Regions from separate parts of the Streptomyces sp. NPDC005898 genome, predicted to be linked through region 3. Evidence: riboswitches for the same ligand, from Rfam matches in the RefSeq annotation. Region 3 holds a riboswitch; each other region holds the start of a gene.
The links. Region 3 has a riboswitch for thiamine pyrophosphate ahead of thiC (phosphomethylpyrimidine synthase ThiC). Riboswitches for the same ligand answer to the same signal wherever they lie in the genome.
Positions count from the first base shown of each region.

Region 1: linked by a shared signal. The riboswitch ahead of ABZ385_RS19825 (thiamine ABC transporter substrate-binding protein) and the one ahead of thiC (phosphomethylpyrimidine synthase ThiC) in region 3 are both predicted to bind thiamine pyrophosphate.
Region 2: linked by a shared signal. The riboswitch ahead of thiO (glycine oxidase ThiO) and the one ahead of thiC (phosphomethylpyrimidine synthase ThiC) in region 3 are both predicted to bind thiamine pyrophosphate.

Region 1 covers NZ_JBEXWC010000014.1:34,995-44,985, reverse strand. Annotated here, with positions in the region: gene pyrH (UMP kinase) at 1-515, shown strand, start outside; gene frr (ribosome recycling factor) at 673-1,230, shown strand; gene ABZ385_RS19835 (phosphatidate cytidylyltransferase) at 1,263-2,309, shown strand; gene rlmN (23S rRNA (adenine(2503)-C(2))-methyltransferase RlmN) at 2,398-3,504, shown strand; TPP riboswitch at 3,560-3,676, shown strand; gene ABZ385_RS19825 (thiamine ABC transporter substrate-binding protein) at 3,755-4,834, shown strand; gene ABZ385_RS19820 (iron ABC transporter permease) at 4,810-6,510, shown strand; partial or broken gene ABZ385_RS19815 (ABC transporter ATP-binding protein) at 6,510-7,529, shown strand; gene ABZ385_RS19810 (maleylpyruvate isomerase family mycothiol-dependent enzyme) at 7,629-8,420, shown strand; gene ABZ385_RS19805 (LOG family protein) at 8,494-9,663, opposite strand; gene ABZ385_RS19800 (HAMP domain-containing protein) at 9,913-9,991, shown strand, end outside.
Region 2 covers NZ_JBEXWC010000007.1:153,566-163,556, reverse strand. Annotated here, with positions in the region: gene ABZ385_RS12605 (class II 3-deoxy-7-phosphoheptulonate synthase) at 1-429, shown strand, start outside; gene ABZ385_RS12600 ((2Fe-2S)-binding protein) at 595-828, shown strand; gene bfr (bacterioferritin) at 851-1,330, opposite strand; gene ABZ385_RS12590 (sulfite oxidase-like oxidoreductase) at 1,497-2,129, shown strand; gene ABZ385_RS12585 (DUF4396 domain-containing protein) at 2,143-2,682, opposite strand; gene ABZ385_RS12580 (deoxyribonuclease IV) at 2,764-3,663, opposite strand; gene pknB (Stk1 family PASTA domain-containing Ser/Thr kinase) at 3,812-5,758, opposite strand; gene ABZ385_RS12570 (thiazole synthase) at 5,889-6,692, opposite strand; gene thiS (sulfur carrier protein ThiS) at 6,700-6,912, opposite strand; gene thiO (glycine oxidase ThiO) at 6,909-8,129, opposite strand; TPP riboswitch at 8,127-8,239, opposite strand; gene ABZ385_RS12555 (FAD-dependent oxidoreductase) at 8,370-9,605, shown strand; gene ABZ385_RS12550 (Rv2175c family DNA-binding protein) at 9,702-9,991, shown strand, end outside.
Region 3 covers NZ_JBEXWC010000002.1:472,536-482,526, reverse strand. Annotated here, with positions in the region: gene hisC (histidinol-phosphate transaminase) at 1-580, opposite strand, end outside; gene ABZ385_RS04940 (LacI family DNA-binding transcriptional regulator) at 1,010-2,131, shown strand; gene ABZ385_RS04935 (metallophosphoesterase) at 2,361-3,449, shown strand; gene ABZ385_RS04930 (hypothetical protein) at 3,630-4,523, shown strand; gene thiC (phosphomethylpyrimidine synthase ThiC) at 4,583-6,418, opposite strand; TPP riboswitch at 6,411-6,566, opposite strand; gene ABZ385_RS04920 (YibE/F family protein) at 6,812-8,221, shown strand; gene ABZ385_RS04915 (SsgA family sporulation/cell division regulator) at 8,291-8,728, opposite strand; gene ABZ385_RS04910 (IclR family transcriptional regulator C-terminal domain-containing protein) at 8,832-9,557, opposite strand; gene ABZ385_RS04905 (DUF5326 family protein) at 9,904-9,991, opposite strand, start outside.

The DNA of each region.
Region 1 (9,991 bases), on a different contig from region 3:
ACTACATGGGCATGCTCGGCACGGTCATGAACTGCCTCGCCCTCCAGGACTTCCTGGAGAAGGAGGGCATCGACAGCCGCGTCCAGACCGCCATCACCATGGGGCAGGTCGCGGAGCCGTACATCCCGCTGCGCGCCGTGCGGCACCTGGAGAAGGGCCGCGTGGTCATCTTCGGCGCCGGCATGGGCATGCCGTACTTCTCCACCGACACCACCGCCGCCCAGCGCGCCCTGGAGATCGACGCCGAGGCGCTGCTCATGGGCAAGAACGGCGTGGACGGGGTCTACGACTCCGACCCCAAGACCAACCCCGACGCGGTGAAGTTCGACGCGCTCGGCTACGGCGAGGTCATCACCCGGGACCTCAAGGTCGCCGACATGACCGCGATCACGCTGTGCCGGGACAACAAGCTGCCCATCCTCGTCTTCGAGCTGCTCTCCGAAGGCAATATCGCCCGGGCCGTCAAGGGTGAGAAGATCGGCACTCTCGTGGGCGACAAGGGAAGCCGGGCCTGACCCCGCGGACCTGAGCCCGGCTCAAGGGACGGACGCGAGACGTCACTTGAGAGGGATGGACAAAGCCCTGCCGGTCGGACACCGTGCAGGAAAGACACGCGACGCAGCCGGCCGCCCCGTGCTAGCCGGGCCTACTCAAGACACGCAGGAGCAAGTGGTGATCGAAGAGACCCTCCTCGAGGCCGAGGAGAAGATGGAGAAGGCCGTCGTGGTCGCCAAGGAGGACTTCGCCGCGATCCGCACCGGCCGTGCGCACCCGGCGATGTTCAACAAGATCGTGGCGGACTACTACGGCGCGCTGACGCCGATCAACCAGCTGGCCTCGTTCTCGGTGCCCGAGCCGCGGATGGCCGTGGTGACCCCGTTCGACAAGAGCGCGCTGCGCAACATCGAGCAGGCGATCCGCGACTCCGACCTCGGCGTCAACCCGAGCAACGACGGCAACATCATCCGGGTGACGTTCCCCGAGCTGACGCAGGACCGTCGCAAGGAGTTCATCAAGGTCGCCAAGACCAAGGCCGAGGACTCCAAGATCTCGATCCGCTCCATCCGCCGCAAGGCCAAGGAAGCCATCGACAAGGCGGTCAAGGACGGCGACATCGGCGAGGACGAGGGCCGTCGCGCCGAGAAGGACCTCGACGACACCACCGCCAAGTACGTCACCCAGGTGGACGAGCTGCTCAAGCACAAGGAAACCGAGCTGCTCGAAGTCTGAAGGCCCGGTCCGAGGAATCAGGAAACCGATCCGTGAACGACTCTTCCTGGGGGGCGCGGCCCACAGCCGGGTACTGGGTGCCGCCCGACCAGGGGTCTGGTCGGGGGGCACCCCCGGCAGGTCCCGCGTACGATGCGCAGGACGCGCTGCTTCCGTCCGTGACGCAGCCGATGCCCGTCGTGCCCGACACCCCCGCGCCCCCGCAGGAGCCCATGCCCAGCGCACCCCAGCCCGTCCCGGCAGCGCCGCGGCCTTCGCAGAAGAAGAGCGCGGGCCGTGACCTCGGCGCGGCCATAGGAGTCGGTGTGGGACTCGGCGCGGTGATCATCGCGTCGCTGTTCATCGTGAAGGCCGTCTTCATCGGCGTCATAGCGGTCGCCGTCGTGGTCGGCCTGTGGGAGCTGACCTCCCGGCTCGACGAGCGCAAGGGCATCAAGGCGCCGCTGGTGCCGCTCGCGGTCGGTGGCGCGGCGATGGTCGTCGCCGGGTACGTCCGGGGTCCCGAGGGCGCCTGGGTGGCGATGGCGCTCACCGCGCTCGCGGTACTCGTCTGGCGGATGACCGAGCCCCCCGAGGGCTATCTGAAGGACGTCACGGCGGGGGTCTTCGCGACCTTCTACGTCCCCTTCCTCGCGACGTTCGTGGCACTGATGCTCACCGCCGACGACGGGCCGCGCCGGGTGCTGACGTTCCTGCTGCTGACCGTGGTCAGCGACACGGGCGCGTACGCCATCGGCTGGCGCTTCGGCAAGCACAAGCTGGCGCCGCGCATCAGCCCCGGCAAGACCCGCGAGGGCCTGTTCGGCGCCGTCGCGTTCGCGATGGCCGCGGGCGCGCTGTGCATGGAGTTCCTGATCGACGACGGGACCTGGTGGCAGGGGCTGCTGGTCGGCCTCGCGGTCGCGGCGAGCGCCACGCTCGGCGACCTCGGCGAGTCGATGATCAAGCGGGACCTCGGCATCAAGGACATGGGCACGCTGCTGCCGGGCCACGGCGGCATCATGGACCGCCTGGACTCCCTGCTGCCGACGGCCCCGGTCGTCTGGCTCCTGCTGGTGATCTTCGTGGGGTCTGGCTGACCGTCTGACCTGCGCGGATGTGCGTATGGGGCTCGTTGTCCACAGGGCGGCGGGCCCCTTGCCACATGTCTGCGACACTGGAAGAACCATGCCTGTACCCGGAGAACTCACCTTCGTCGCGCCCCGCGGAGCCAAGAAGCCGCCGCGGCACCTCGCCGACCTCACGCCCGCCGAGCGCAAAGAAGCCGTCGCCGCCATCGGCGAGAAGCCGTTCCGCGCCAAGCAGCTCTCGCAGCACTACTTCGCGCGCTACGCCCACGACCCGGCCGAGTGGACCGACATCCCCGCCGGCGCGCGCGACAAGCTCCGGGAAGCGCTGCTGCCCGACCTGATGTCCGTGGTGCGGCACATCAGCTGCGACGACGACACCACGCGCAAGACGCTGTGGCGCCTCTTCGACGGCACGCTGGTCGAGTCGGTGCTCATGCGCTACCCCGACCGGGTGACCATGTGCATCAGCTCCCAGGCCGGGTGCGGCATGAACTGCCCGTTCTGCGCCACCGGCCAGGCCGGCCTCGACCGGAACCTGTCGACGGGCGAGATCGTGCACCAGATCGTGGACGGCATGCGCGCCCTGCGGGACGGCGAGATCCCCGGCGGGCCCGCGCGGCTGTCCAACATCGTCTTCATGGGCATGGGCGAGCCACTGGCCAACTACAACCGCGTGACGGGCGCCATCCGCCGCCTCACCGACCCCGAGCCCGACGGGCTCGGCCTCTCGCAGCGCGGCATCACGGTGTCGACGGTGGGGCTCGTGCCCGCCATCCACCGGTTCTCCGACGAGGGCTTCAAGTGCCGCCTCGCCATCTCGCTGCACGCCCCGGACGACGACCTGCGCGACACGCTCGTCCCCGTCAACACGCGGTGGAAGGTGCGGGAGGTGCTCGACGCGGGCTGGGAGTACGCCGCCAAGTCCGGCCGCCGCCTGTCCATCGAGTACGCGCTGATCCGCGACATCAACGACCAGGGGTGGCGCGGTGACCGGCTCGGCCGGCTGCTCAAGGGCAAGCCGGTCCACGTGAACCTCATCCCGCTGAACCCCACGCCGGGCTCGAAGTGGACGGCCTCGCGGCCCGAGGACGAGAAGGCGTTCGTGGAGGCCATCGCGGCCCACGGGGTGCCGGTGACCATCCGGGACACCCGCGGCCAGGAGATCGACGGGGCGTGCGGCCAGCTCGCCGCGGCCGAGAGGTAGTCTGACGGGCGTACGCCTCGCACACACGGTCGCGTACGGTCGTCATCACATCTGCATATTCCGACAGGGGAGCGCCACAGCGCTGAGAGTGCGGCACCTTGGACAGGTGGGCCGCAGACCCTCTGAACCTCGCCCAGGTCATTCTGGGTAGGAAGTTCGGGCACGACTCAAGCTGTTGCGCCCTGCCCGTGTGCCCCTGGGCCCGCGGGCAGGGCCGCGTCTCTTCCTGGACACCCAGGAGGACATCCAAGTGAGCACCAAGAAGATCACGTCCGTCGCCGTCGCGGTGGGCCTCGGGCTCGGCGCCCTCTCGGCCTGCGGCTCCGGGGACGGCTCCGACGAGGCCGACTCCAAGACCGTCACCCTCGTCAGCCACGACTCCTTCAACGTCTCCAAGGACGTACTGAAGGACTTCGAGAAGCGCTCCGGGTACCGGGTCAAGGTCCTCAAGGACGGCGACGCGGGCGCCGCCGTGAACAAGGCGATCCTCTCCAAGGACAACCCGCAGGGCGACGTCTTCTTCGGCGTCGACAACACCCTTCTGTCGCGGGCGCTCGACCACGGCCTCTTCCAGTCGTACGAGGCCAAGGGCTCGGGCGCGATCAGGCCGGAGTTCCGGGTCGACGAGGCCGAGCACCGGGTCACGCCCGTCGACAGCGGCGACATCTGCGTGAACTACGACAAGAAGTACTTCGCCGACAAGAAGCTGGCGCCGCCGAAGTCCTTCGCGGACCTGACCAGGCCCGCCTACAAGGACCTGCTGGTCACCGAGAACGCCTCGACCTCCTCGCCCGGCCTCGGCTTCCTGCTCGGCACCGCCGCCGAGTACGGCGACGACGGCTGGCAAGGCTACTGGAAGAAGCTCAAGGCCAACGGCGTCAAGGTCGTCGACGGCTGGGAGCAGGCCTACAACGAGGAGTTCTCCGGCTCCGCCGGCGGCAGGAAGGCGGGCGGCGAGCGGCCGCTCGTCGTCTCCTACGCCTCCTCGCCGCCCGTCGAGGTGCTCTACGGCAAGCCGCGGCCGAAGCACGCCCCGACCGGCGTCGCGACCGGCACGTGCTTCCGCCAGGTCGAGTACGCGGGCCTGCTCGCCAATGCCGGGAACACCAAGGGCGGCAAGGCGCTCCTGGACTTCCTCGTGGGCAAGGAGTTCCAGGAGGACATGCCGCTGAACATGTTCGTCAACCCGGTGCGCGAGGGCACGAAGCTGCCCGAGCTGTTCACCGAGCACGGCGCGCGCGTCGACAAGCCCGCGACCATGGATCCGAAGAAGATCGCCGACAACCGCGAGCCGTGGATCAAGTCGTGGACCTCGCTCGTACTGAAGTGACGAAGTCCCGCTCCCGGGCCTCCCGGGCGGGCCTCGGCCGGGGGAGCGCGACGCGGCTCGGTCTGCTGGCCGTGCCCGTCGCGTTCTTCGCGCTCTTCTTCGCCTATCCGGTCACCGCGATCGTCGCGCGCGGCCTGCGCGTCGACGGCGCCTGGCGCCTCGGGCGGATCGCGGACGTGCTGGGACAGTCCGACGTCCGGCACGTGCTGTGGTTCACCACCTGGCAGGCGCTCGCGTCGACCGCGCTCACGCTGCTGATCGCGCTCCCCGGCGCGTACGTCTTCGCGCGCTTCGACTTCCCGGGCAAGCGGACGCTGCGGGCCGTCGTGACGGTGCCGTTCGTGCTGCCGACGGTCGTCGTCGGCACCGCCTTCCTCGCGCTGATCGGGCGCGGCGGGCTCTTCGACGAGCTGTGGGGCGTACGCCTGGACACCACCGTGTGGGCGATCCTGCTCGCCCACGTGTTCTTCAACTACGCGGTCGTCGTCCGCACGGTCGGCGGGCTCTGGTCGCAGCTCGATCCGCGCCAGGAGGAGGCCGCGCGGATGCTCGGCGCCTCGCGCTGGACGGCCTGGCGGACCGTGACACTGCCCGCGCTCGGCCCGGCGGTGGCCGCCGCCGCGCTGATGGTTTTCCTCTTCACCTTCACCTCCTTCGGCGTCGTGCAGATCCTCGGCGGACCCGCGTACTCCACGCTCGAAGTGGAGATCTACCGCCAGACCGCCCAGCTCCTCGACCTGCCGACGGCCGCCGTCCTGACCCTCGTGCAGTTCGCCGCGGTCGGGCTGATCCTGGCGGTCCACGCGTGGACGGCACGGCGGCGCGAGAGCGTGCTGAAGCTGGTCGACGCCTCGGCCGCCGCGCGCCGCCCGCGCGGCGCCGGCCAGTGGACGCTGCTCGCCTCGGTCATGGCGACGATCGCCCTGCTGATCCTGCTGCCGCTCGGCGTGCTCGTCCAGCGGTCCTTCGACGGACCCGACGGCTTCGGCGTGACGTACTACGCGGAGCTGACCTCGGCGGAGGGCGGCGCCTTCCTCGTGCCGCCGATCGAGGCGATCTGGAACTCCCTCCAGTACGCGATCGTGGCCACCGCCATCGCGGTCGTCGTCGGCGGGCTCGCCGCGGCCGCGCTCACCCGGCGCGCGGGCCGCCTCGTACGCGGCTTCGACGCGCTGCTCATGCTGCCGCTCGGGGTGTCGGCGGTGACCGTCGGCTTCGGGTTCCTGATCACGCTGGACGAGCCGCCGCTCGATCTGCGGGCCACCTGGATCCTGGTGCCGCTCGCCCAGGCCCTGGTCGGCGTGCCCTTCGTCGTGCGCACCATGCTGCCCGTCCTGCGCGCGGTCGACGGGCGGCTGCGCGAGGCGGCGGCCGTCCTCGGGGCCTCGCCGCTGCGGGCCTGGCGGGAGGTGGACCTGCCGATGGTGCGGCGGGCGCTGCTGATCGCCGCCGGGTTCGCGTTCGCCGTCTCGCTCGGCGAGTTCGGGGCGACCGTGTTCATCGCGCGGCCCGACAACCCGACGCTGCCGGTCGCCGTGGCCCGGCTGCTCGGCCGCGCCGGTGACCTCAACTACGGGCAGGCGATGGCCCTGTCGACCCTTTTGATGGTGGTGTGCGCGGTGTCCCTGCTGCTCCTGGAACGCCTGCGGGCCGACCGTACCTCCGGAGAGTTCTGATGACCCTGCTGAGACTTGCCGGGGCGAGTGTCCGCTTCGGGGCGCGGGCCGCGCTCGACGCCGTGGACCTTGAGGTCGCCGAGCACGAGATCGTCTGTGTGCTCGGGCCGAGCGGCAGCGGCAAGTCGACGCTGCTGCGGGTGGTGGCGGGGCTCCAGGCGCTCGACGCCGGGCGGGTCGAGCTGGCCGGCCGCGACCAGCGCGGGGTGCCGGCACACAAGCGGGGCGTCGGCCTCATGTTCCAGGACCACCAGCTCTTCCCGCAGCGCGACGTGGCGGGCAATGTCGCCTTCGGGCTGCGGATGCGCGGCGCCTCGCGCTCCGAACAGGCCGACCGGGTCGCCGAGTTGCTCGAACTCGTCGGGCTGCCGAAGGCGCAGCGGCGCGCGGTCGCCTCGCTCTCCGGCGGCGAGCAGCAGCGGGTCGCGCTCGCGCGCGCCCTGGCCCCCCGGCCCCGGCTGCTGATGCTGGACGAGCCGCTGGGCCAGCTCGACCGGTCGCTGCGGGAGCGGCTGGTGGTGGAACTGCGCGACCTCTTCGGCGAGTTGGGTACGACCGTGCTCGCCGTCACGCACGACCAGGGCGAGGCGTTCGCGCTCGCCGACCGGGTCCTCGTCATGCGGGACGGGCGGATCGCGCAGTCCGGTACGCCCCTTGAGGTCTGGCGGCGTCCGGCGGACGAGTTCGTCGCCCGCTTCCTGGGCTTCGACAACATCGTGGACGCGACGGTCACCGGTGGGACGGCCGCGACGGTTTGGGGAGCCGTTCCCGTGCCGCCGGGCACCCCGGCAGGAAGGCACAGGATCCTGGTGCGCCCGGCCGGTGTGCGGCTGCTCGCCCCGGACGAGGGGCTGCCGTGCGAGGTGACGGCCCGTACGTTCCGCGGCACCCACGTCGCCCTGCGCCTCCAGCCGAAGGAGGGGCCGAGCCTGGAGGCGGCGTGCGCGCTGCGCCGGGCGCCCGAGGTCGGCGAGGTCGTCGGGGCGGGCTTCGACGCCGGGGACGTCGTCGTCCTCGGGGAGGCGGACGCGGTGCCGGAGGCGGGCTCGGCGCGGCGGCAGGGCGCGACGCCGGAAATTGCAGTGTCCCCGGTGCGTAAATCACCCTAGTGTTCGATCATGACCACTCTGAGCCATGACCGCTACTGCGCCGAAGTCACCACCCAGCTCGACCTCTTGCGAGCCACACTGAAGGGCGCGGACCTCGCCGCCACCGTACCGACGTGCCCCGACTGGACGCTGGCGCAGCTCGCCCGGCACACGGGCGAGGCGGTGCGCTGGAGCGAGCGGCTGGTCGCGACGCGCGCGCGGCAGAACATCCCGGCCGGGGAGATCCCGCACGCCGCGGGGCCCGAGGGCGACGACCCGGCCGCCCTGGACGCCTGGCTGGCCGAGACCGCCGCGCTCGGCACCCAAACCTTCCGCGAGGCGGGTGCCGGCGCCGAAGTGTGGACGTGGGCCGACGACCACACCGCCGGATTCTGGGCGCGGCGCATGACGCACGAGCTGGCGATCCACCGCGCGGACGCGGCGATCACCGTCGGGGTCGCCTACGAGATCGCCCCGGAGGTCGCCGCCGACGCGATCGACGAGTGGCTGGACCTCCTGCGGTTCATCCAGCTCAACATGCCCGGGGGCAGTGCGGCGGAGCTGCGGGGCGCCGGACGCTCCCTGCGTCTGCACGCGACCGACGCGCCGCCCGGCCTGGACGCCGAGTGGCTCGTCGAGTTGGGCGAGGACGGCTTCACCTGGCGGCGCGGCCACGCCGAGGCGGACGTCACACTGCGCGGCCCGCTCACCGAGGTGCTGCTGGCCTTCTACCGGCGGCGGCCGCTGGACGCCGGACGCGTGGAGGTGCTGGGGGAGCGGGAGCTGCTGGACTTCTGGCTGGAGCGGGCCACCTTCGGCTGACGGACCCGGGCCCGGCGCCGCGAGACCGGGGCGGGTCCCTCGCGCCCGCGGGCCGCGCGCTCCCGGGGCGGTCCTACGAGGTGCTCGCGGGGCCCTGGGAGGCGTGACCCGCGCCCGACAGGAGCGAGTCGAGCGCGGCCGGGGCGTCCTCCACCCGGTCCACCAGCGCGATCCGGGACGCCATGGACCTGCCGTCCGCCAGGGACCGGAGCAGCGGCCAGACCGGCAGGTGGTCCGTCCAGTGCGCGCGGTCGACCAGGACCATCGGGGTCGGCTTGCCGCGCGACTCGTAGTAGTTGGGGGTGGCGTTGTCGAAGACCTCCTGGACCGTCCCCGCCGCCCCCGGCAGGAAGACGACCCCCGCGTTCGACCGGGCCAGGAGGCCGTCCTCGCGGGTGGCGTTGGCGAAGTACTTCGCCAGGTGCGAGGCGAAGGCGTTCGGCGGCTCGTGGCCGTAGAACCAGGTGGGGATGCCGACCGAGGCGCCCCCCGAGGGCCAGCGCTCGCGGACCGCGAAGGCGGCCCGCGCCCACTCGGTGACCGACGGCGTGAACGAGGGGGCCTTGGCGAGGAGTTCCAGCGCCTCGTCCAGCATGCTGTCGGCGAAGACGGCGGCGTACGCGCCGAGGTTCGCCGCCTCCATCGCGCCCGGCCCGCCACCGGTGGCGACGGTGAACCCGGAGCGGGCCAGGGCGCGGCCGAGCCGCGCCGCCCCCGCGTAGGCCTCGGTGCCCCGGGCCATCGCGTGGCCGCCCATGACGCCCACCACGCCGGCCCCGGCGAGCTGCTCGTCCAGGGCGTCGGAGATGGAGTCGTCGTGTATGGCGCGCAGCATCGAGGAGAACACGTCGCCGTCGGCCTTGGTCCGCTGGAACCAGGCGTAGGCGTGGGCGTCCGGCGTCGCGTCGTAGCCGCCGTCGGCGAGGCCGGCGAAGAGGTCGTCCGGGGTGTAGAGCAGCCCGCGGTAGGGATTGAACGGCAGGCCCGGCACCGGCGGGAAGACCAGGGCGCCCGAGGCCCGCACCTTCGCCGCCGCCTCCTCGTCCATGGGGCAGCCGAGGAAGACGGCGCCCGCGACGTCGGCGCTCAGGAGCGCGGCGGTGCGCTCGGTGAGGTCGACGGCCTGGACGCGGCAGCCGGCGAGCGCGCCGCGTGCCTGTACGTCGTCGAACTCGGCGAGGGTCTCGATCTCGCGGTCCTCACCGGACGGCGGGGCGGATGCGTGTTCGTCGGTCGGCTGCATGCGCCCATACTAGGAGGGCGCCGTGAGACCGCCCGTATCCGGAATGTCGGTTCTGGGGCGCTTCGTGCTGAGAGATAAATCTCGGCCCCTGGGTACGAGTTGAACGACTCGCTGCGTATGTTTGTAAAGCCGTGTTCAGACGGTGAAGTTTGTGCGAGTCCGATGGCAGTCCCGATGGGCAGGCGAAGTGCTGCCCGGGTGGGGCTGCCCTTTGTCGTGAGTAACCGAGTGAAACGAGGTCGAGCGATCATGGCTGAGGCGGCGGTCGAGAAGGAGCGCTCGGCGTCACGATCGCGGTCCTCTGGCGAGGGCGGCGGAGTGGGCGAGC
Region 2 (9,991 bases), on a different contig from region 3:
CGCCTCGACCCCGACCGCGAGCCCGGCCGGCTGACCTTCATCGTCCGCATGGGCGCCGACAAGGTCCGCGACAAGCTGCCCGAGCTGGTCGAGAAGGTCACCGCCTCCGGCGCGACCGTCGCCTGGATCACCGACCCGATGCACGGCAACACCTACGAGGCGGCCTCCGGCCACAAGACCCGCCGCTTCGACGACGTGCTCGACGAGGTCAAGGGCTTCTTCGAGGTCCACAAGGCCCTCGGCACCCACCCGGGCGGCATCCACGTGGAGCTGACCGGTGACGACGTCACCGAGTGCGTGGGCGGCGGCGACGAGATCTTCGTCGACGACCTGCACCAGCGCTACGAGACGGCCTGCGACCCGCGGCTCAACCGCAGCCAGTCGCTCGACCTGGCGTTCCTGGTGGCGGAGATGTACCGCGACCAGTAGGTCCTTGGGACGTACGTACGAGTGGGGCGCGGATCCATGTGATCCGCGCCCCACCGGCGTATCGGGGGCTTTTGTGGGCCCCGAGTCATGGGTAAGGTTAGGTTAGCCTCACCGATCAATCGGGACGGCGCCGCTGATGAGTCCTGTCCGTCCCCCGTCCGGGAGGTGAGCCGCGTGTACGTCTGCAACTGCTTCGGGGTCACCGAGGCGCAGGTGAAGAAGCACGCGGAGGCCGGTGCCTGCACCCCCCGCCAGATAGCCTCGGCCTGCAAGGCGGGCACGGACTGCGGTTCATGCGTACGGCGCATCCAGGCACTGCTCGGCAGGGGCGCGTGCCCCCGCCGCGAACTGGTCGACCAGGGGACACCGGCGCTCGCCGCGCTGGAGGAGGCGGCCTGAGCCCCGCCGGGGCCCGCGGGCCTCAGCTCTCCGGCTGCTCGATGAGCTGCGCCAGATAGAGCGGCTCGCCCAGCTTCTCGACCAGTTCGAGCTGGGTGTCGAGGTAGTCGATGTGGTGCTCCTCGTCCGCGAGGATCGACTCGAAGATGTTGGCCGAGGTGATGTCGCCCTTGGCCCGCATGACCTCGATGCCGCGCTTGAGGCGGTCGATCGCCTCCACCTCGACCTGCCGGTCCGCCTGGAACATCTCGGTGACGCTCTGGCCCACCCGGACGTGGAAGAGCCGCTGGTAGTTGGGCAGACCGTCGAGGAACAGGATCCGGTCGGTCAGCGTCTCCGCGTGCTTCATCTCGTCGAACGACTCGGCGCGGGTGTACTTGGCGAGCTTGGTCCAGCCGAAGTTCTCCTGCATCTTGGCGTGGAGAAAGTACTGGTTGATCGCCGTCAGCTCGGCGGTCAGCTGCTCGTTGAGAAATTCGAGGACCTCGGGGTCGCCCTGCATCGCAGAGGCTCCTTCCACGGGGGTGAACTGGGCAGGTAGCGCGCATCTTTGCACCGGTGTTCGGAAGCCGTCCAGTAAGTGCACGCTTAGTAGGAGTTGCCCGAATCCGTATCTGTCAGACTTCGTCTGGTCACTCCCACTGTCCCCCGTCTGTCAGGATGGAGTCATGGGTCAGCCGGCGGAACGCGCATCTCGACAGGCGGCGGAGTCGGAGCTTCCGCCGGGTCAGCGGCTGCAGCGCGGCTGGCCGGTGACGCACTACGGTCCGGTGCCGAAGTTCCGCCCCGAGCGCTGGGAGTTCAGGGTCTTCGGGGCCACGGCGGACGGCGAGAAGCACTGCTGGACCCACGAGGAGTTCTCCGCCCTGCCCTACGCCACGGTCGTGGGCGATCTGCACTGCGTCACGAAGTTCAGCATGCTGGGCGCCGAGTGGGGCGGCGTGCCCGCCCGCACGCTCCTGGAGCTGGCGCCGCCCGCCCCCGAGGCCACCCACGTCATGGTCTGGGCCGAGTACGGCTTCAGCTCCAATCTGCGGATGGCGGACTTCGCCGCCGAGGACACGATTTTCGCCACCCACAAGGGCGGCGAACTGCTCACCGCGGAGCACGGCTTCCCCCTGCGGCTCGTCGTGCCGCATCTGTACGCCTGGAAGGGCCCCAAGTGGGTCCGCGGCGTCGAGTACATGACCGCCGACCGCCGCGGCTTCTGGGAGGAGCGCGGCTATCACAACGTCGGCGACCCCTGGCGGGAGCAGCGCTACTCCTACCAGGAAGAGCCCGGGGACGGCCCCGAGCTCTAGCCGGCGCACCCGCTCAGTGGTGGTACTGGTGCACCACCGCGTGGCCCTTGCCGCGGCCGATCATCCACTTGTTCACGGGGGTGGTGACCACGAAAGCGGCGGCCAGGGCGATGGCCAGGATCCACCAGAACATCGGGTCGCCCAGGTGCGCGTCCATGGCGCCGGGCCACAGCGCGATCACGCCGTTGTCGATCAGCTCCATCACGGCGATGGAGAGCGTGTCGGCGGCGAGCGCCACGCGGAAGGCGGTCCTGAAGTCGACGCCCGCCTTGAGGATGCCGCGCAGCGTCAGGGCGTAACCGAAGGCGAAGGCCAGGGCGATGGCGAGGATCATCGTCGGCACGTTGCCCCAGCCGAGCGCGGTGCCGATGATCATCCCGAGCACCTCGCCGATGGCGCAGCCCGTGAGGCAGTGCAACGTCGCCTGGGCGGCCATGCGCCAGCTGACCCCGCCGCCCTGCGGGAGATGGTGCGCGTGGTCCTGCGGGGCGTGGTCGTCGTCGTGGTGCTGGTGGTGCTGGTGCGTGTGCTCGGCGTCTGTCTCGTGCTGCATGACTGGCTCCCCAACGTAAGGCAACGGTTCCTGCCGCCAGACAGGAACCGTATACCCCCCAGGGGTACTCTTCAAGTGTTTCTAGCTGCTCCTGAGCCCCTTGAGCCGCGCCACGTCCGCCGCGTGCCCGTCCTTGCCGCCGGGCGTCTCGATGATCAGCGGTACGCCCTCGGTGGCGGGGTGGAGCATCAGCTCGCGGAAGGGCTCCTCGCCGATGTGGCCGGATCCGATGTTCTCGTGCCGGTCCTTGTGGGCGCCGACGACGTCCTTGGAGTCGTTCGCGTGCACGAGCTTCAGCCGGCCCTCGCCGACCGTGTCGACCAGGAGGTCGAGGGTCTGCTTCATGCCGCCGGGGCCCGCCAGGTCGTGCCCGGCCGCGTAGATGTGGCAGGTGTCCAGGCACACGCCCAGCCTCGGGTGGGCGTCCAGCGCCTCGAAGTACGGCCCGAAGTCCCAGGTGCGGGAGCAGAGCGAGGCGCCCTGGCCGGCGGTCGACTCCAGGAGCAGGTACGGGTCGTCGTCGTGCGTCAGCTCGTCCAGCAGGGGCAGCACCAGCTCCCGCATCTGCTTCAGGGCCACCCCGCGCTCCCGTCCGCCGGTCGCGGAACCGGTGTGCACGACGACGCCGAGCGCGCCGATCTCGCGGCCCCGGCGCAGCGAGTGGCGCAGGGAGTCCACGGACTTCTCGGCGGTCGCCCCGGTGTGCGAGCCGAAGTTGATGAGGTAGGGCGCGTGGACGTACGCCGGGATGTTCTCGGCGGCGCAGGCCGCGCGGAACGCCTCGTCCTGCTTCGGGTTCCCCGGCGGAGTCGCCCAGCCGCGCGGATTGGCCACGAAGACCTGGACGGCCTCGGCGCCGATGTCCCGGGCGTAGGAAAGCCCCACGGAGGCCAGGCCGCCGGCCACGGGCACATGGCCGCCGACGGGGTTGCGGGACGCGGCGCCGCGGGACGCCGTCAGGAGGGTGTTGTCGCTGCTCACCCTGTCAAGGGTGGCACGCACGCGGGGGCACGCGGACAGCACCGGGGGTGGGATTGGTCATGGCCCCCGACGGAACATCCACCCGTCCCTGAGGAGAGCGACGGGCCGTCGGCGGCCTCGCGGGTGCGGTCAGGAGAGTTCGATGACCTCAGCGGATCTCGATGGTGATCGTGGACCCCTTGGGGGCCTTGTCGCCGCCGTCCACCGACTGCTTCTTGACCGTGTCCCCGAAGAGGCCGAGCAGACCGCGGTCCTTGTCCACGTCGAAGCCCGCGTCCTCCAGCGCGTCCACGGCGTCGTCCACGCTCATCCCGGTCACATCCGGGACCTCGACCATCGGCGGGCCCTTGGAGAGGACCAGCGTGACGGTGTCGCCCTCGGCGAGCTGCCTGTCCGCCCCGGGGGACTGCTCGACGACGGCGCCCTTGTCCTCGTCGGAGTGCTTCCGGTTCGGATCGATCTTCACCTTGAGCCCGGCGTCCTCCAGCTCCGAGGTGGCGTCGGCCTCGGAGTCACCCGTCACGTCGGGCACCTGGACCGCGCGGCCCTTGCTGACCACCAGGGCGACGGCCGAGTCCGCCTTGCGGGTGAAGCCCGCCCTCGGGTCCGTGCTGATCACGGAGCCCTTCTCGACGCTGTCGCTGAAGCCCTTGGTGACCATGCCGGGGGCGAGACCGGAGTTCTTCAGCTCCTGCTTCGCCCTGGCCAGCGGGATGTCCTTGACGTCCGGCACCTTCACCTTCTCCGGGCCGCGCGAGACGGTCAGCGTCACCTGGTCGTTCTGCCGGATGCGGTCGCCCGCCTCGGGGTCGCTGTCCATGACCGTGCCGCGCTTGTCCGTGTCGCTGTAGGCGCGCTTGACCTCCTTCACCTCCAGACCGGCGTCCGCCAGACGCTTCCTGGCCTGCGCCTCGGTCTTCGCCAGGACCGGTGGGACCTCCGTGAACTGCCCGGAGTTGATGTACCAGACCCCGGCGCCCAGACCGAGGGCCAGCAGCACCGCGGCGACCACCGCCAGCGTGCGGCGGCGCGGATCGAGGCGGCGGCGCCCCGGCCGGACGGGCGCGGCGGGCGCGGCCGGCGGGGTCGGCAGGACACTCGTGCGGTTCAGCGGGTCCTGCCCGGCGCCGCCCTCGGCGGGCAGCGGCGGCCGGCCGGAGCGGGCCGCGCGCGGGATGACGCTGGTGCGGTCCTCGGCGTTGTCGTGCTCCGTCGTGTGCGCCTGCGGCGGCACCGCGTCGAGCTGCTCCTCGCTCAGGGCGGCCCGGGCCTCCCGGAGCCGGGCGAGGAGCGCCACCGCGTCGTACGGGCGGGCGTCGGGGGTGCGGGCCGTGGCGTGGGCCACCAGCCCGTCGAGTTCGGGGGCGAGCCCGGGCACGGCCGCCGACGGGGGCGGCACGTCCTCGTTGAGGTGCTGGTAGAGCACCTGGGCGGGGGAGTCCCCGGAGTGCGGCTTGGCGCCGGTCAGCATCTCGTAGAGCACGACGCCGCACGCGTACACGTCCACACGCGTGTCGGACGTGCCGTGCTCGATCTGCTCGGGGGCGAGGTAGGAGACGGTGCCAAGGACGGTGCCCGTGGTGTTCGTGACGGTGTCCACCGCGCGGACGAGCCCGAAGTCGGCGACCTTGACCCGGCCGTCGTCCCCTATCAGGACGTTCTCCGGCTTCATGTCGCGGTGCACGAACCCGGCGCGGTGCGCGGCGCCGAGGGCGGCGAGGACCGGCTCCAGGATGTCGAGCGCGGCCCGCGGCTGGAGCGCGCCGCGCTCGCGCAGGACGTCGCGCAGGGTGCAGCCCGCGATGTACTCCATCGCCAGATAGACGTACGACCCGTCGGTGCCCTGGTCGAAGACGCCCACCACGTTCGGATGCGAGAGGCGGGCGACCGATTTGGCCTCGCGGATGAAACGGTCCACGAAGGAGGCGTCGGCCGCCAGCGCGGGGTGCATCACCTTGAGCGCGAGCACGCGGTCGAGGCGGGTGTCCACGGCCCGGTAGACCGTGGCCATCCCGCCCACCGCGATGCGCCCCTCGATCCGGTAACGGCTGTCGAGCAGCTGCCCGACGAGGGGGTCCTGAAGGGTCGTGTCCACGCAGGGGAGTCTACGAGCCGCCACCGACACCTCGTCCCGGCCGGTCCTGCCCGCGGCCGGACTGCAGCCGAGCTGTGACGGGCGCCGGGCCCCCGGCGGGCAGCCGTGAGCGCCCAGAGCCCCGCCCTTCTCAGGGCGTCCCGAACGCCGGCCGCTCCGGATCGAGCCTGGCCATGCCCTCCGCGGGAGAGGACGCCTCCGCGAAGTGCCGCCGGGGAATCCGCCCGGCCCGGTGGGCGAGGCGCCCCGCCTCGACGCCGTGCCGCATGGCCTCCGCCATCAGGACCGGCTCCTGCGCCCGCGTCACCGCCGAGGCGAGCATCACGCCCGCGCACCCCAGCTCCATCGCGAGCGTGGCGTCGGACGCCGTGCCCGCGCCCGCGTCCAGGATCACCGGCACGCGCGCGTGCTCCACGATCAGCTGGAAGTTGTGCGGATTGCGGATGCCGAGCCCCGAGCCGATGGGCGAGCCGAGCGGCATGATCGCCGCGCAGCCCACGTCCTGGAGCTTGCGGGCGAGCACCGGGTCGTCGTTCGTGTACGGCAGGACCGTGAAACCGTCGTCGACCAGAATCTCGGCGGCGTCCAGCAGCTCGATCGGGTCGGGCAGCAGCGTCCGCTCGTCCGCGATGACCTCCAGCTTCACCAGGTCCGTGCCGAGCGCCTCGCGCGCGAGGCGGGCGGTCAGGACGGCCTCACCGGCGGTGTAGCAGCCCGCCGTGTTCGGCAGGACGCGGATGCCGAGCCGGTCGAGCACGGAGAGCACCGAGCCCTGCACGCCCGGGTCGAGGCGGCGCATCGCGACGGTGGTCAGCTCGGTGCCGGACGCGACCAGGGACCGTTCCAGGACGTCGAGGCTGGGCGCCCCGCCCGTACCCATGATCAGGCGCGAGGAGAGGGTGAGCCCGCCGAGGACGAAAGGGTCGTCTGCCATGGTCGGATCAGCCTCCCTGGACGGCGGTGAGCACTTCGACGCGGTCGCCGGCGACGAGTGCCGTGCCGGTCCACCGCGCGCGCGGGACGACGGTCTCGTTGAGGGCGGCGGCGACACCGGAGGGCGCCGCGGTGAGCGTGGCGACGAGGACGTCGAGCGTGGTGCCCGGGGCCACTTCGCGCGCCTCCCCATTGACGGAGACGGAAATGTTCGTACTCATGCGGGTTGCTCCGTGAACGACTGCGTAGGGGGGACGGGGGAGGGCCCGGTGAAGCGCCGCGGGGTGAACGGGCGCGCCTCGTCGGGCAGTTCCCCGGTGGTCAGGGCGTGCGCCATGACGTCGCCCGTCACGGGCGTCAGCAGCACGCCGTTGCGGTAGTGCCCGGTGGCCAGCAGCAGGCCGGGCAGCCGGGTCGGGCCGAGCAGCGGCGCGTTGTCGGGGGAGGCCGGGCGCAGGCCTGCGCGGGTCTCGGTCAGCGGCAGCTCCGTGATGCCGGGCACGAGTTCGTGGGCGTCCCGCAGGAGTTCGTAGACGCCGCCCGCCGTGACCGTGGTGTCCCAGCCCAGTTCCTCGCTGGTGGCGCCGACGACCAGCTCGCCGTTCTCGCGCGGCACGAGGTAGAGGTGGCTGCCGCGCACGACCGCGCGCACGGTGCGGCTCAGGAACGGCGCGTACGGCTTCGGCACACTCAGCCGCAGCACCTGCCCCTTCACCGGCCGCACGGGCGGCAGCACGTCGTCCGGCACGCCCGCCAGGCGCCCGCTGAGACTGCCCGCCGCCAGCACCACCTGCCCCGCGTGCAGCTCGGTGCCGTCCCCGAGGAGCACTCCCCGGGCCCGCTCGCCCGCGACCGACAGCCGCTCGGCCCACGCGCGGTGCAGGGCGACGCCCGCCCGCTCGCAGGCCACCAGGAGCGCCGCCGCGAGCCGGCGCGGGTCGACCTGGTGGTCGCCGTCGACGCGCAGCCCGCCCCGCACGCCCGGGGCCAGCATCGGCTCCAAGCGGCGGCACTCGCGGCCGCTCAGCCACTCCGAATCCAGGCCGGAACGGCTCTGGAGGGCGTGCAGCTCGCGCAGATGGGCCCGGTCGTCGGCGTCGAGCGCGACCGCGAGCGTGCCGCACGCGCGATGGCCGACGTCGCGGCCGCTCGCCTCGGTCAGTTCGGCGACGAAGTCCGGATAGCGGCGCGCGGAGGCGAGGTTGAGCCCCAGCAGGGTCTGCTCGCCGTGGTGCAGTTCGGTGACGGCGGCCAGCATGCCGGCCGCGACCCGCGCGGCGCCGCCGCCCGGTTCGGGGTCCACGACGGCGACCGAGAGGCCGCGCTGCGCGGCCCGCCAGGCCGTGACCAGGCCGATGATGCCGCCCCCCACGACGAGGACGTCCGTCGGGCCCGTGGATCGCGCCGGCGGCGCGTGTGCCGATGTACGTGGCTGCATGGGCGTCCAGCCCCTCCCTTCGCCGGCATGACCCGGATCAGGTTCGTACGGTCGGAGGCCGTCCAGCCTCCCTCTCAGCCCGGTGCGTCCGGGCTCCCGCGAGTGCTCTGCGCCGACCACCCTAGCCCGTCGCCCGGTGAGGCAGTAGGGGAGCTGTCCGGGCATGGACGGTGACGTTGTGTCAGAGATCTCCTTACCGGCCTCTGAGGACAGCCCCGCCCGCCGCCCTACAGTGATCGGGTGAGCGAGCAGCAGAGGCAGAGCGGGCAGCAGGGGCAGGCCGGGCGGCGCGTCGTCATCGTCGGCGCCGGAATGGCCGGGGTGCAGACCGCCGTGGCCCTGCGCGAGCAGGGTTTCGCCGGCACGGTCACCCTCATCGGGGCGGAGCCGCACCAGCCCTACGACAGGCCGCCGCTGTCCAAGGCGGTGCTGCTCGGCAAGGCGGAGGGCTCCGCGTTCGACATCGACTTCGAGGCCCTCGGCATCGACCTCACCCTGGGCCGCGAGGTCACCGGGGTGCGCCCCGCCGACCACGTGCTGGACACCGCCGAAGGACCGGTCGGCTACGACGTCCTGGTCCTCGCCACGGGCGCCGAACCGATCCGGCTGCCGGGCACCGAAGGCGTCCCCGGCGTCCACCTGCTGCGCACCCTGGACGACGCCGAGCGGCTGCGGCCGGTCCTCGCCGCGCAGCACGACATCGTGGTCGTGGGGGCCGGCTGGATCGGCGCGGAGTTCGCGACGGCCGCGCGCGAGGCGGGCTGCGCCGTCACCGTGGTCGAGGCCGCGGGGCGGCCGCTGGCCGGAGCGCTGCCGGAAGAGGTCGCCGCCCGCATGGCGGGCTGGTACGCGGACTCCGGAGCCGCTCTGCGCACCCACGCGCGCGTGGAGCGCGTCGAGCCCGGCGCGGTGCTCCTCTCCGACGGGACCCGGCTGCCCGCCGGCGCCGTCGTCGTCGGCATCGGTGCGCGCCCCGCGACGGGCTGGCTGGCCGGCTCCGGCATCGAGCTGGGCGCCCACCGGGAGGTCGTGGCCGACGACCACCTGCGCGCCTCGGCGCCCGACGTGTACGCGGTCGGCGACTGCGCCTCCTTCCCCTCCGCCAGGTACGGCGAGCGCCTGCTCGTCCACCACTGGGACAACGCCCTCCAGGGCCCGCGCGCCGTGGCGGCCGACATCATCGGCGACACCCCGACGGCGTACGACCCGGTGCCCTACTTCTGGTCGGAGCAGTTCGGCCGTTTCGTGCAGTACGCGGGCCACCACACGGCGACCGACGAGCTGGTGTGGCGCGGCGACCCGACGGGGGTGGCCTGGTCGGTGTGCTGGCTCAGGAGCGGCGCCCTTGCGGCGGTCCTCGCGGTGGGTCGCCCCAGGGACCTGGCCCAGGGCCGCAAGCTGATCGAGGCGGGCACCCACCTGGACCCGGTCCTGGCGGCCGACCCGTCGGTGCCGCTGAAGAAGGCGGCACTGTAGGAAGAAGGCGGCGCTTCAGGAAGAAGGCGGGGCTGCGGGACGCCACCGGGGAGAGCCAGGCACGCCCGGGCCCCCGGCCAGAGATACGCTGGGGCGGTGACCGAGATTGACTCAAAGACCGACGCGCTCGTCCCCGCCTGGCTCCACCTCCCCGACATCGCCGAAATGCTCGACGTCGAGGTGACGCGCGTACGCCAGCTGGTCAAGGAAGGCCAGCTGATCGCCGTACGCCGTGGTGAGAACCGCACGCTCCAGGTGCCGGCCGCCTTCATCGACGGCGACAAGGTCGTCAAGGGCCTCGTCGGCACTCTGACGCTGCTGCGGGACGACGGCTTCTCCGACGAAGAGATGCTGGAGTGGCTCTTCACCCCCGACCCCTCCCTGCC
Region 3 (9,991 bases):
GGTACGCCTCGTCCAGCACGACCAGCACATCACTGGGCACCCGGTCCAGGAACCGCTCCAGCTCCGCCCTGCGGACCACGGTGCCGGTGGGGTTGTTGGGGTTGCAGACGAAGATGAGGCGGGTGCGCTCGGTGATGGCGTCGGCCATCGCGTCCAGGTCGTGCACCTCGCCCTCGGTGAGCGGCACCCGCACCGACGTCGCGCCGCTGACCTGCGTGATGATCGGATACGCCTCGAAGGACCGCCACGCGTAGATGACCTCGTCGCCCGGGCCGGACGTGGCCTGGAGCAGCTGCTGGGCCACGCCCACCGAGCCGGTGCCGGTGGCGATGTGCGCGGCGGGCACCCCGAAGCGGTCGGCCAGCTCACTCATCAGGCCCGTGCACGCCATGTCGGGGTAGCGGTTGAAGGAACCGGCCGCCGCGAGCGCGCTCTCCAGGACGCCGGGGAGCGGCGGGTAGGGGTTCTCGTTGGAGGACAGCTTGTAGGCCGCCGGGCCGCCGGCCGCGGCGGGCTTGCCCGGCTTGTAGGTGGGGATCCCCTCCAGCTCGGCGCGCAGCCTCGGGCTCGTCTCGCTCACCGCAGTCCTCCTCGTACCAGTACCGGAACAGTTCGAAGGTTCGAAAGTTCGTATCTCGAAGGTTCGAATACTGCTCACCTTATGAGGATTCGGCGCCGGTGCGAATGGCCTCCGGAGATCCATCCGCGACCGGTAGGTCGGCCGGGCGCGGCGAAGACGCGTGGCGAGCAGGGGGCGCCCCGTGCTCCCCCGTGCGCCGGTGGCTCGCTCCGTGGCGCGCGTCACCCGTGAAGGTGAGTTGAGACCTCTTCGAGACCTACCGCATCCGCCGGGCCCTCGCGCGACGATCAGCGGCAGCCACTGCCTGGGACCTCAACGCCCTTGTTTTCCATGGTCATTGACCGGTCAAAGCCATGCAGAAACGTGCCTGTCAACGAGTGCATATGCACCCGCGCTACCCGCCCCGATGAGCCCTACTATCGGCTCGCCATGACAGCAGCAGGGAAGCACCAGGTGAGCCGAGCGGAGACCGCGCGCCGGGGCAACCGGCACAACCGAGCGGGCATCAGAGACGTGGCCGCCGCAGCCGGTGTCTCCATCACGACGGTCTCCGACGCCCTCAACGGCAAGGGGCGGCTGCCCGACGCCACCCGACGCCACGTCCGAGAAGTCGCCGAGCGCCTGGGCTACCGCCCTTCCGCGGCGGCCCGAACCCTCCGTACCGGCAAGTCCGGCCTCATCGGCCTGACCGTGACGACGTACGGGGATGAACCTTTCACCTTCACCGAGTTCGCCTACTTCGCGGAGATGGCCAGAGCCGCCACCTCCGCCGCGCTCGCCCGGGGTTATGCCCTGGTGATCCTCCCGGCGACCTCGCGCCGCAGCCCGGTCGACGTGTGGTCCAACGTCGCGCTCGACGGGACCGTCGTCATCGACCCCTCCGACCACGATCCGGTGGTCAGCGAGCTGGTCAGACAGGGCCTCCCCGTGGTCTCCGACGGCCGTCCCGCGGGCTCGCTGCCCGTCACCGCCTGGGTCGACAACGACCACGAGGCCGCCGTCCTGGAGATCCTCGACCACCTCGCGGCCGCGGGCGCCCGCCGCATCGGCCTGCTCACCGGCACCACGACGGACACCTACACCCACCTGTCCACGACCGCGTATCTGCGCTGGTGCGAGCGCGTCGGACAGGACCCGGTCTACGAGTCCTACCCCGCGCACGACCCGTGTGCGGGCGCCGTCGCCGCCGACCGGCTGCTCGCCCGGCCCGACCGCCCCGACGCCGTCTACGGCCTCTTCGACCCCAACGGCACCGACCTGCTCGCCGCCGCCCGGCGCTACGGCCTGCGCGTCCCCGACGACCTGCTGCTCGTCTGCTGCAGCGAGTCCACGGTCTACGCCACCACGGAACCGCCCATCACCACGCTCTCGCTCAAGCCCCGGCGCATCGGCACGGCCGTCGTACAGCTCCTGATCGACGCCATCGAGGGCATCGACTCGGGCCGGCCGGTCGAGCAGGTGATACCGACCGAACTGATCGTCCGCACCTCGTCCGAGCGGCGTCCACCGCGCACCACGGTCAGCCCGCCCCGCTCCTCGGGCTCCGGCTGACCGCCACGAAGCCGGGCAGAGGAGTGCCACCCACGCGCGACGAGCGGGGAAACCTCTGCCCAATTCGGGAGAAATCATCGGTGAACCGGTGTCAGGGACCGATTCACCACCCCTGGTGCACCACACAGCGGGAGCCGCATTCCTATGATGGGCGGACGACACCGCGGGCCGCTGCGACCAGGCAGTCCGTTCTCGGTGCAGATGCGGCGCAATGGTGGTGGAGGGGTCGATGACTCAGGGGGCCGGTCAGGGACCCGATGTGCGGACGGCGACGCTGCGCGACTTCCGCGTACCGGCGTACGTCCATGAGACGACCGGTCCCGCCGAGGTGAGCCCCGCGCCCCCGGGCCCCGGGCCGGCACCGGCCCCGGCTCCGGGGGAGGTGCCGGACGACGGTTACACCCCGACCCAGCGCGACCTGCCGGTCATCGGCCGCCGCGGTGACACGGTCCAGGTGCAGGTCATGCCGGATCCCCCGCAGCCGAGGCCCGGCGACCAGCACGGCCCGCTGTTCGTCGTGGGCGACGTGCACGGCTATCTGGACGAGCTCCTCGCGGCCCTCCAGGAACAGGGCCTCATCGACGCCGAGGGCAACTGGGCGGCGGGCAACGCGCGCCTGTGGTTCCTCGGCGACTTCACCGACCGCGGGCCCGACGGCATCGGCGTCATCGACCTCGTGATGCGCCTGTCCGCCGAGGCGGCCGCCGCCGGCGGCTACTGCAAGGCCCTCATGGGCAACCACGAGCTGCTCCTGCTCGGCGCCAAGCGCTTCGGCGACACCCCCGTCAACTCCGGCGCGGGCACCGCCACCTTCCAGGCCGCCTGGCTGCTCAACGGCGGCCAGAAGACCGACATGGAGCGCCTGGAGGACCACCACCTGCAGTGGATGGCCCGGCTGGACGCGATGGAGGAGGCCGACGGTCACCTCCTGGTGCACTCCGACACGACCGCCTATCTGGATTACGGCGACTCGATCGAGGCGGTGAACGACACCATCCGCGAGACCCTCACGCGCAACGACGCCGACGAGTGCTGGGACCTCTTCCGCAAGTTCACCAAGCGCTTCGCCTTCCGCGACGAGTCCGGCCCGGCGGCCGTGCGCGAGCTCCTGGACATGTACGGCGGCACCCGCATCGTCCATGGTCACAGCCCCATCCCCTACCTCCTCGGGGACGTCGGCTCCGAGGACGAGTCGGACGGCGGCGGCCCGGTCATCGAGGGCCCGCACGTCTACGCCGACGGCCTGGCCATCGCCATGGACGGCGGAGTGACCATGGCCGGAAAACTACTGGTCTGCCAACTCCCCCTGGGAATCTGAGCGTTCCCCGGGCAGGCGTCCCTTTACCGGACCGCGTCGCCCAGGGGGGAGAATTCTGGAAACCCCCTGTCAACGCGTGCCGTCACGGCTCTACCATCGGCTTATCCGTAGCAGGCTCCCCTCCGTTTCTGCCCGACGGCTCGTAGCCATGCGAGCCTTAGCCCTACGGAGCATCGGGGGATGCACATGAACAGCGCTCCACACCTGCTCAATGAGGACCGCCCCGAGTACGAGCGGATCCTCGACGAGGCGCTGCGCACCGCACCTGACCGTCCTGAACTCGCCGCAGTGGGCCGGCGGCTCAACACCGAACAACTGCGCACCATGGCCCTGAACGCGACAGCGCTGATCACGGCCGCCGCCGCGGCCGAGTACGCGCATTACGTGAAGGTTCGCGAGGAGGCGCGCGCACCTCGACCGTCCTCCACCTCGATCCGCGAAGGGAGCGGACACAGCGCCGCGGAGTCCGGCTCCGGCGGCATGGGCCTCGCCACCACGATGGGCGAGATCACCGAACCGGCGGCCACGGCGGGAGCCGGCGCGACCGCCGTCGTCGCGGTCCTCGCGCCCGTCCTCGCGGGGGCGGCCGCCGCGATCTTCCTGCTCGTCGGCTACATCCTGAAGATGCTCAACCCCGAGCCCGCCTTCGCGGACACCATGCTCACCGCGGGATGGGTGTTCGGCGCGCTGACGGCCGTGGGCATCCTGATCGCCGCGGTCGGTCTCCTCCTGACAGCCCTGCGCAACGGCTCCACCTCCCTGCAGGCGGGCCCGCACGGCGAGCTGCACGAGGAGGTGGCCCGGGCCAGACAGGCCTGGAGCGTGGCGCTCCTGGAACAGGGCCTCGTGCCGTTCCTGCGGGCGGCCCTGGCGGATCCCGGGGCGGCGCCCGCCGCCCGCACGCCCTCACAGGTCCCCGGCGACCGGTCCGGCGGCCGCATGCCCCAACTCGGCTACCACCGCCCGGGCTTCAGCAGCCCGGACGGCGGCGGGGCGCCGGGGTCACGACCGAGCTACTCCAGCCCGGACTTCTCCAGCCCGGACTTCGGCGGGCCCGATCACAAGCCGGAGTAGGCCGGGGAGTCCGCAGAGCCGATCCGGCGCTCTGCGGACACCCCGTCCGTGGGGCGCGCTCAGTCGGCGATCGGCAGATAGACCCGGTTGCCCGCCGCGGCGAACTCCTTGGACTTCTGCTCCATGCCCGCCTCGATGTCGTCCTGCTCCAGGTCACCGCCGTGCCGGCGGCGGATGTCCTGGGAGATCTTCATCGAGCAGAACTTCGGCCCGCACATCGAGCAGAAGTGCGCCGTCTTCGCGGGCTCGGCCGGCAGCGTCTCGTCGTGGAACTCCCGCGCCGTGACCGGGTCCAGGGCGAGATTGAACTGATCCTCCCAGCGGAACTCGAAGCGCGCGTCCGAGAGCGCGTCGTCCCAGGCCTGCGCGCCCGGGTGCCCCTTGGCGAGGTCCGCCGCGTGCGCCGCGATCTTGTACGTGATGACGCCGGTCTTCACGTCGTCGCGGTTGGGCAGTCCCAGGTGCTCCTTGGGCGTGACGTAGCAGAGCATGGCCGTGCCCCACCAGCCGATCATCGCGGCCCCGATGCCGGAGGTGATGTGGTCGTAGGCGGGCGCGATGTCGGTGGTCAGCGGGCCGAGCGTGTAGAACGGCGCCTCCTCGCAGATCTCCTGCTGGAGGTCGATGTTCTCCTTGATCTTGTGCATCGGGACGTGCCCGGGGCCCTCGATCATCGTCTGCACGTTGTGCCGCTTGGCGATCGTGTTGAGTTCGCCGAGCGTGCGCAGCTCCGCGAACTGCGCCTCGTCATTGGCGTCCGCGATGGAACCGGGCCGCAGACCGTCGCCGAGCGAGTACGTCACGTCGTACGCGGCGAGGATCTCGCACAGCTCCTCGAAGTGCTCGTAGAGGAAGCTCTCCTTGTGGTGCGCGAGGCACCAGGCGGCCATGATCGAACCGCCGCGCGAGACGATGCCGGTCTTGCGGCGCGCGGTCAGCGGCACATACGGCAGGCGCACGCCCGCGTGCACCGTCATGTAGTCCACGCCCTGCTCGGCCTGTTCGATGACCGTGTCCTTGTAGATCTCCCAGGTCAGCTCCTCGGCCTTGCCGTCGACCTTCTCCAGGGCCTGGTAGAGCGGCACGGTGCCGATGGGCACGGGGGAGTTGCGCAGCACCCACTCGCGGGTGGTGTGGATGTTGCGGCCGGTGGAGAGGTCCATGACCGTGTCGGCGCCCCACTGGGTCGCCCAGGTCATCTTGTCCACCTCCTCCTCGATGGAGGAGGTGACCGCGGAGTTGCCGATGTTGGCGTTCACCTTCACCAGGAACTTCTTGCCGATGATCATCGGCTCGATCTCCGGGTGGTTGACGTTGGCCGGGATCACGGCACGGCCCGCCGCGACCTCCTCCCGCACGATCTCGGGGTCCATGTTCTCGCGGATCCCGATGAACTCCATCTCGGGCGTGATCTCCCCGCGCCGGGCGTACGCGAGCTGCGTCACCGCCTGACCCGGGCGGCCGCGACGCGGCTGGCGGGGGCGGCCGGGGAAGACCGCGTCGAGGTTCCGCAGCCCGCCGCGGGGCGAGGTGTGCTTGATGCCGTCGTCCTCGGGGCGGAGCGGACGGCCCACGTACTCCTCGGTGTCGCCGCGGGCGATGATCCAGTTCTCCCGCAGCGGGGGCAGCCCGCGACGGACGTCGGTCTCGGCCGACGGGTCGGTGTACGGCCCCGACGTGTCGTACAACGTGACGGCCTTGCCGTTGGTGAGGTGCACCTGGCGGACCGGCACCCGCAGGTCGGGGCGCGAGCCCTCGACGTACGCCTTGTGCCAGCCGATGGACTTCCCGGCCTCGTCGCGCTGGTTCCAGACCTGGTCCTGGCCCTTGTCCTGGGCCTGGTCCTGACTCTGGTCCCGCGTCGAGGCAGGCGTGCGTGCGTCCGATGTGGTCATGAGACCTACTCCCTACGCCGGCATTACCCGGTAACAGGTTCGGCGGTCGACGCAGCGGATCCCGTACGGCTCGTGCACATCTCGTGCCGCTTCGTACGGAGGTCAGCGCCCTCTCAGCCCGGTGCTCCGAGCTCCCGCGATTGCAAAGGTGGCTCCACGCTAGCGTCATGTCGGCCGCGCTGAACAGAGGGCCCCCTCCGTTCTTGCGATGATCGGGCCGTGACCACCACACCCCCGCCGCCGCCTCCCCACTCCCGACCGCCCCACTCGGGCCCGCCGGACCCCGGCCCCGGCCCCGGGCACGCACGCGGCCAAGGTCACGGGTCGGCACACGGGCCCGGGCACGCCCTTGGGCGCGAACCGGTGCCCGGACCCGCGCCCACACCCGGGCACGTGCAGGGCGGCGAGCCGGGCAAGGGGCACGGCGGGCACGACGGCGGGCACGGGCACGGCGGCGGGCACGGAGGGCATGGGCACGGCGGCGGGCACGGGCACGGCGGGCACTCGCACAGCCACGGCCCGGCCGCGCCCGTCTCCCAGCATCTGCGCAAGGTCATCGCCGCGGTGCTGATTCCCTTCGCCGCCGCGGTCGTCGTCGGGCTCGTCGTGCTCTGGCCGGGTGGTACGCCCTCGCACGAGCGGACGGGAGTCGGCTTCGACCGGCAGACGCAGTCGGCGAAGGTCACCAAGGTGCGGGAGCTGCCCTGCAAGGACCTCAACCCCTCGCAGACCCCGCCCAACGGCGACACCTCCACCGCCGAGGGCCAGTCCGCCCAGTCCCGTGCGAGCGGCACCTGCAAGAAGGCGCTGATCGAGGTCTCCGCCGGCAAGGACAAGGGCCGCACGTTCACCGAGATCATCCAGCCGGACTCGGCCCGCCAACTGCACCAGGGCCAAGAGGTGGTGGTCGCCTACGAGCCCAAGGCGCCCGAGGGGCTCCAGTACTCGGTCACCGATGTGAACCGCAAGATGCCCATGGCGCTGCTCGCCGGCATCTTCGCGCTGGCGGTCGTCGTGGTCGGCCGGTTGCGCGGCGCGATGGCCCTGGTCGCACTCGCCGTCAGCTTCCTGGTCCTCACCTTCTTCATCCTGCCGGCCATCCTCCAGGGCTCGAACCCGCTGGTCGTGGCCGTGATCGGGGCGAGCGCCATCATGCTGGTCGCGCTCTATCTCTGCCACGGGCTCACGGCCCGTACGTCCGTCGCGGTGCTCGGTACGCTCATCTCGCTCCTCCTGATCGGCCTGTTGGGCTCCCTGTTCATCGGCTGGGCCGCGCTGACCGGCAACACGGACGACAACACCGGTCTCATCCACGGCCTCTACCCGTCCATCGACATGAGCGGCCTGCTGCTCGCGGGCGTCATCATCGGCTCCCTCGGCGTCCTCGACGACGTGACGGTCACCCAGACCTCGGCGGTCTGGGAACTGCACCAGGCCAACCCGGCCATGGGCTGGCGCGGCCTCTACCGCGCGGGCATCCGTATCGGCCGCGACCACATCGCGTCCGTCGTCAACACCCTCGTCCTCGCCTACGCGGGTGCCGCGCTTCCCCTGCTGCTGCTCTTCTCGATCGCGCAGTCCAGCGTGGGCACGGTCGCCAACAGCGAGTTGGTCGCCGAGGAGATCGTGCGCACCCTGATCGGCTCCATCGGCCTGGTCGCCTCGGTGCCGGTGACGACCGCGCTGGCCGCCCTGGTCGTCTCCGCCGACCGCTCGTCCGGCCCCCTCATCCCGGCCCCGGCCACCGGTACGCCGGCCCCACGCTCCTCCCGAGGCGGAAAGGGACGCCGCCGCAAGGCCTGACGCCGGCAAATGCACCAATCTGCCATGCGTATCGACCCGTTGGCTTGTTAGCCCGTTGGCCGCCGGCGGTCAGCCCGCGTTCTGCTCCTCCGCCAGGATCCGGTCGAGCGCCTCGTCGAGGTGCGCCTCGAAGTCGGCGAGGGCTCGCTCCTGCCCGATCGGCACCAGCTTGTCCGTGCGGTCCAGGAAGGCGAGCAGCGGTGGGATCCCCACCCGGAACAGCGCCTGGTCCTCGCCGACCTGAAGCCTGATCAGGGCCTCGTCCAGCGTCTCGGGATCGGTGGGTTCGATGCGCACGTCCCCCACCCCGCACGGCTTGACCACCCCGTCGATCAGCAGCTCCCGCCCGAAGGCCCAGGTCACCGGGGCGTCGCCGGGCAGGTGGAAGGTCAGCCGCACGGCATAAGGATCTTCGGTCTCATAGCGCAACTCCACGGGGATACGAAACGACAGCTCCTCGGAAACAAGGAAGCTCATCATGACTTCTGCCTGAACCGACTCGTCCATTGCGCTCTACCCCGTCACATAGCCCTCGAGTGGCCAGGAACCCACTTCCTGACGCTCCTGGCATCTTGCTGAACGTACACACCTGATCACAAGGAGTGAGTTTTCAGATGCTGATAGAGAAGGCGAGTGTCCCTAGCAGCTTCCCGATCTCCCGCTGCAATCTCTCCGCGGCGGGCATCAGACGGGCCGCCTGGGTGGCGGGCACGGAGATGGCCAGGGTCGCCGCCGTGTTCCCCGCCAGGATCGGAACGGCGGCACAGACCGTCCCGAGCGCGTACTCCTGGCGCTCCACGACCGGACGCATGCGCTCCATGGCATCGAGCCGACGCAGGAACGTGCGGTCGTCCCGGACCGAGTACCGCGTGATCGACCGCACCGGATAGCGGTGGAGGTGGTCCTGCCGCGCCTCTGCGTCCAGTTGGGACAGGAGGCACTGGCCGATGGCGTGGGCATGGCCCGTCTCGCGGAAGTCGGCCCACTCCTCGACGGCCGGATTACCCGGGGTGTCGGAGACCGCGACGACCTCGATCTCGCCCTCCCGGTACACGGCGAAGTACACCGGCACTCCGATGGCATCACGGCAGTGCGCGAGGGCCTCACCGATCATGCCGCGACGATTCTGCTGCGCCGCACCGCCGCTGAGCCGCTCGACCGCCTCGCCGAGCACGAACACTCCTTTCTCCCGGCGCAGATAACCCTCATGGGTCAACGTGCGCAGCAAGTGGTAGGCCGTGGGGAGGGCCAGGCCCGCCTCCCGGGCCAACTGCTTGGCGGGTGCCCCGTACTGATGGGACGCGGCGGCTTCCAGCAACCGCATCGCCCGCTGCACCGAGCCGATGAGGGTGGGTGTGCCGACGGTGGCGTTCGGTGCGGTGGAGATGCCGCCCGGCGAAGTGGAGGTGTCGACTGCGGCCAAGGTTCACTCCCGAAGCGCGTGGGGGGAGCCGTCCGTGCCCGGAGAAACACGGGTGGGCAGTGCGCCCGTACGCGAGGGAGCGGCCCCCGCGTCGGTTTTCGGACTCTAACCCTTGGCCACCGCTCCACGGCCGTCTGCCGGGAAACTTCCCCCGGCCGAGGGAACCGTTTCGAAAAGTCGCCCCTCAGCGGTAATCGTCTTGGCGGCGACCACTCGGCGTTCAGCCGACCCCGGTGGGAGTCAGCTCAGCGTGCGCGGCTCACCAATCGGTGCGGGACGAGGAGCCGGATATGAACTTCCGTACGACATAGATGAGTCCGCCGACCAGGGCAACGAAGAGCAGCGCC